DNA from 2 places in the Micrococcus sp. EWR3.9.1 genome. Region 1 is predicted to be linked to the other one. Evidence: predicted binding sites of a transcription regulator. Region 1 holds the regulator's gene; the other holds the start of a gene.
What was found. The regulator HrcA, encoded in region 1, represses chaperone genes, less so after heat shock. The targets are predictions, from matches to a motif close to TTNGCACTCGNNNNNNNCGAGTGCNAA.
Positions count from the first base shown of each region.

Region 1 (2,386 bases):
GCGTGGTGACCACCACGTCCACCTTGAGGTCACCACGGCCCTGCCCGCGCAGGCGGCCGACGCCCAGGCCCTGGAGGACCTCGACGTGGCCGGACTGCACACCCGGGTCCAGGCTGACGGACTGCTTGCCGTCCAGGGTGTCCAGCGTGACGGTGGTGCCCAGGGCCGCGGCCGCCATGGGGACGGTCACGGTGGTGGCCAGGTGGTCGCCCTCGCGGCGGAAGGTCTCGTCCGGGCGGACCGCGATCTCCACGTAGAGGTCGCCGTTCGGGCCGCCGCCCGGGCCGGCCTCGCCGCGGCCGGCGAGGTGGATGCGGGTGCCGTCGTCCACGCCCGCGGGGATGCGCAGGGTCAGCGACGTCCGGGTGCGGACGCGGCCCTGCCCGTCGCACTCGTGGCAGGGCGTCGGGATGACGGTGCCGAACCCCTGGCAGGCGGGGCAGGCCTCGGTGGCCATGACGGTGCCCAGCAGCGACCGCACGGGGCGCTGGATCATGCCGTGGCCCTGACAGGTCTGGCAGGTCTCCGGCTGGGTGCCGGGCTCGCAGCACGAGCCCCCGCACCGCTCGCAGCGCACGGCCGTGTCCAGCTCAATGGTCTGCTCGCCGCCGAAGACCGCGTCGCGCAGGTCGATCCGCGCGATCACCAGCGCGTCCTGGCCGCGGCGGGCGCGGCTGGCGGGGCCACCGCGGCCGCCCTGGCCGGCCGCGTTCATGAAGGTCTCGAAGATGTCGGCGAAGCCCCCGAAGCCGCCCGCCCCACCGAAGCCGCCCGGGAAGCCGGCCTGGCCGTTCTCATTGCCCGTCGTGTCGTAGGCCCGACGCCGGTCCTCGTCCGAGAGCACCTCATAGGCGTGGGAGATGCGCTTGAACTGCTCGGCCGCCTCCGGGTCGGGGTTGACGTCCGGGTGGTGGGTGCGCGCGAGCTTGCGGTAGGCGCGGCGGATCTCCTCGGTGCTGGCGTCACGGCTGACGCCGAGCGTCTCGTAGTGGTCGGTCACGGTGGGGATTCCTCTCGGGGCGAGCGGGACGTGGGGCGGTGCGGGACGGGGCCCGCCAGGACGCGCGGAGGCACGTCAGGTGGTCAGGATGCGGGAGAGATAGCGGGCGATCGCCCGGACGGCGGCCATGGTGCCCGGATAGTCCATCCGGGTCGGACCGATGACGCCGAGCTTCGCCACGGCGCCGGGGCCGTAGGCGGCCGCGACCACCGAGGTGTCCGCGAGCGATCCGGCGTTCTCGGAGCCGATCCGCACGGACACCCCGTGGGCGTCCTGCTCCATCTCCGTGAGCAGGCGCAGCAGCACCACCTGCTCCTCGAGCGCCTCCAGGATCGGCCCGATGGACGCGCCGAAGTCCCCCGGGGAGCGGGCCAGGTTGGCGGTGCCGGCCAGGACGATGCGGTCCTGCCGGCCGGCCTCGAGCAGGTCCTGGACGGCCGCGGCCACGAGGGCCGCGGCCGGCCGGTGCTCCGGGCGGACCCGGGTGACGACGTCGTCCACCACGGTGGCCGCCTGCACCGGACCGAGCCCCAGCAGGGCGTCCAGCAGGAGGCCGCGGAGCACGGACAGCTCCGCCTCGTCGACCGGACGGTCCAGCACGGCGTGCCGCTGGTCCACCCGCCCCGTGGACAGGATGAGGACCACGAGCACGCGCGTGGGCGCGAGGGAGACCAGTTCGAGGTGGCGGATCGTGGAGCCGTCCTCGTGGGGGAACTGCGCGACGGCGACCTGCTGGGTCAGCTGGGCCAGGAGGCGCACCGTGGACTCCATCATGTGCTCGGTGTCCGTCTCCGGGTCCAGCAGGGTCCGCACGGCCCGGCGCTCGGCGGGGGACAGCGGCTTCACCTCGGAGAGGCGGTCGACGAACACGCGGTAGCCCTTGTCCGTGGGGACGCGCCCGGCGGAGGTGTGCGGGGCCACGATGAGGCCCTCCTCCTCGAGCGCAGCCATGTCGTTGCGCACGGTCGCGGAGGACACGCCCAGGGCGTGCCGTTCCACGAGCGCCTTGGAGCCCACGGGCTCGCGCAGCGCCACGTAGTCCTCCACGATCGCCTGGAGCACCTGCAGGCGGCGGGGCTGCTCCGACATCTCGGTCCTCCTCTGGTCCGTCGGGATCCGGGGCGACCCCGGAGGTGCCCCTGGCTGGCACTCCGGCGGGTCAAGTGCCAATGCTACCGTCCGACCCGGGGGACGACCCGACCGGCCCGCACGGCTTCGCTCACGGTGATCGCCCGCCCCCGTTGCTACCGTGCTCTCCCATGGACTGGAGCAGCTGGGGCCCCGCGGGCCACGACGACCTGACGCGCCGCCCCGCCCGGACCGTCCCCGATGTGCCCGCCACCCCCGGCACGGTGGTCGAGGACGTGGCCTCCGGGTTCACCGGGG
Region 1 is NZ_JBQXFD010000002.1:163,766-166,151, forward strand. Features, by position in the region: gene dnaJ (molecular chaperone DnaJ) at 1-1,000, opposite strand, end outside; gene hrcA (heat-inducible transcriptional repressor HrcA) at 1,076-2,089, opposite strand; gene ACUJ8O_RS02360 (DUF3097 family protein) at 2,260-2,386, shown strand, end outside.

Region 2 (2,386 bases), on a different contig from region 1:
ATTGCTGGACCGTGAGGCCGCCCTGGCCTACCGACCCCTGCTGGTCACGCGGCTGCTGCGCAAGCGCGGCACCCGCAGCCGGGCCCGGAGGGGGCCCGCGGATCCGGCGCCGTCCACGCCCGCTTCCCGCCAGGAGAACTGACCCATGGCCTACCAGCCCGACCGCTTCGACGAGGTCCCCGAGTACACGGACCAGCGCGGCGCGCACCGCGAGTCCTTCGCCGTCGCCGGCGCGACCGCCACGGGCGGGGGTCGCCGCCTGAGCCCGCTGCTCTGGGTGGCCGGCCTCGTCCTGCTCGCCGGCCTGTTCGTGGGCGTCGTCCTGCCGTGGCTCACCGGCGACCGCTCCGAGCCCGTCGCCGCCGAGAGCTCGACGACGGCCCCGGCTGCCGCGCCGTCGACGTCGGCGTCGTCCGTGTCCTCCTCGGCGTCCTCCGCGTCGGCGTCGACTGCGTCCGCGACCGAGTCCGCCACCCCGTCCGAGGACGCGGTGGAGGCGTCCCGTTCCGCGGCCGCGGCCGAGTCCTCGCGGGCGGCGCAGGAGGCGGCTGCCGCCGAGGCCGCCGAGTCGTCCCAGGCTGCCGCGTCGTCCCGGGCCGCCGCGGAGGCACAGGCGGCGGAGGCCTCGCGTTCCGAAGCCGCCGCGCAGTCCGCCGAGGCGTCTCGGTCGGCGGCCGCCCAGGCGGCGGAGTCCTCGCACGCCGCCGCGTCCCGTTCGGCCGCCGAGGCGTCCCGTTCCGCCGCCGCGGCGGAGGCCTCGCGCTCGCAGGCCGCGGCCGCGTCGAGCTCCCGTGCGGCCGCACAGTCCGCAGCCGCGTCGAGCTCTCGTGCGGCCGCACAGTCCTCGGCCGTGCGCGGCACCCACGTCACCGTGTACAACGCGACCCGCTCCCAGGGACTCGCCGCCTCCTACGCGCAGCGGCTCAGGAGCGCCGGCTACACCTCGGTGGACGCGAAGAACTGGAGCGGCTACGGCATCCAGTCCTCCACCGTCCTGTACAACGGCTCGGCCAACAAGGCCGCCGCCGAGGCGGTCGGCAAGGAGCTCGGCTTCCCGGTCATGCAGACCCCGAACCTGCAGGTGAACGGCGTCGCGGTGGTCGTCACCGGCTGATCCGCCCGTCGCGCGGCCGTGCCGGCCGCGCACCGCTCACGGCCCCCGGCGGGGCGCCTCCCGAGGCGTGCTGCCGGGGGCCGTCCGCCGTCCGCGGAAGGGCTGGCTCCCGCACCGCGGACCCTTTGCACTCTCCCGGTGCGAGTGCTCATAATGGGGTTAGCACTCCGAAGGCGCGACTGCCAGCCGTACCCCGGTCGGCCCGGCGCCGTGGAGGAGGACCTGTCCACCGGTGAGGCCCCCAGGGGCCGTCCGTCGCGGGCACCGGCGCGGGTCAGCCACCAGCAGTAGGAAGCCGACGTCCAGAAAGGACCTGCACATGGCCAAGACCATCGCATTCGACGAAGAGGCCCGCCGCGGCCTGGAGAAGGGTCTGAACACCCTGGCCGACGCCGTGAAGGTGACCCTCGGCCCCCGCGGCCGCAACGTGGTGCTGGAGAAGAAGTGGGGCGCCCCCACCATCACCAACGACGGCGTCTCCATCGCCAAGGAGATCGAGCTCGAGGACCCGTACGAGAAGATCGGCGCGGAGCTCGTCAAGGAGGTCGCCAAGAAGACCGACGACGTCGCCGGCGACGGCACCACCACCGCCACCGTGCTGGCCCAGGCGCTGGTCCGCGAAGGCCTGCGCAACGTGGCTGCGGGCGCCGACCCGCTGTCCCTGAAGCGCGGCATCGAGAAGGCCGTGGAGGCCGTCACCTCCGAGCTGCTCTCCGCCGCCCGCGAGATCGAGACCAAGGACCAGATCGCGGCCACCGCCTCGATCTCCGCCGCGGACAAGCAGATCGGCTCCCTCATCGCCGAGGCCCTGGACAAGGTCGGCAAGGAGGGCGTCATCACCGTCGAGGAGTCCAACACCTTCGGCCTCGAGCTCGAGCTCACCGAGGGCATGCGCTTCGACAAGGGCTACATCTCCGGTTACTTCGTGACCGACGCGGACCGCCAGGAGGCCGTCCTCGAGGATCCCTACATCCTCATCGTCAACTCGAAGATCTCCTCCGTGAAGGACATGGTGGCGATCCTCGAGAAGGTCATGCAGTCGGGCAAGCCGCTGCTGATCATCGCCGAAGACGTCGAGGGCGAGGCCCTGGCCACCCTCGTGGTCAACAAGATCCGCGGCACCTTCAAGTCCGTGGCCGTGAAGGCCCCGGGCTTCGGTGACCGCCGCAAGGCCATGCTCGCCGACATCGCCATCCTCACCGGCGGCCAGGTCATCTCCTCCGAGGTGGGCCTGTCCCTGGAGAACGCGACCCTCGACCTGCTGGGCACCGC
Region 2 is NZ_JBQXFD010000004.1:19,061-21,446, forward strand. Features, by position in the region: gene ACUJ8O_RS03780 (DUF3263 domain-containing protein) at 1-142, shown strand, start outside; gene ACUJ8O_RS03785 (LytR C-terminal domain-containing protein) at 146-1,114, shown strand; gene groL (chaperonin GroEL) at 1,434-2,386, shown strand, end outside.
Region 2: a site for HrcA is predicted at 1,274-1,300, ahead of groL (chaperonin GroEL). Genes of this name have one in related genera too.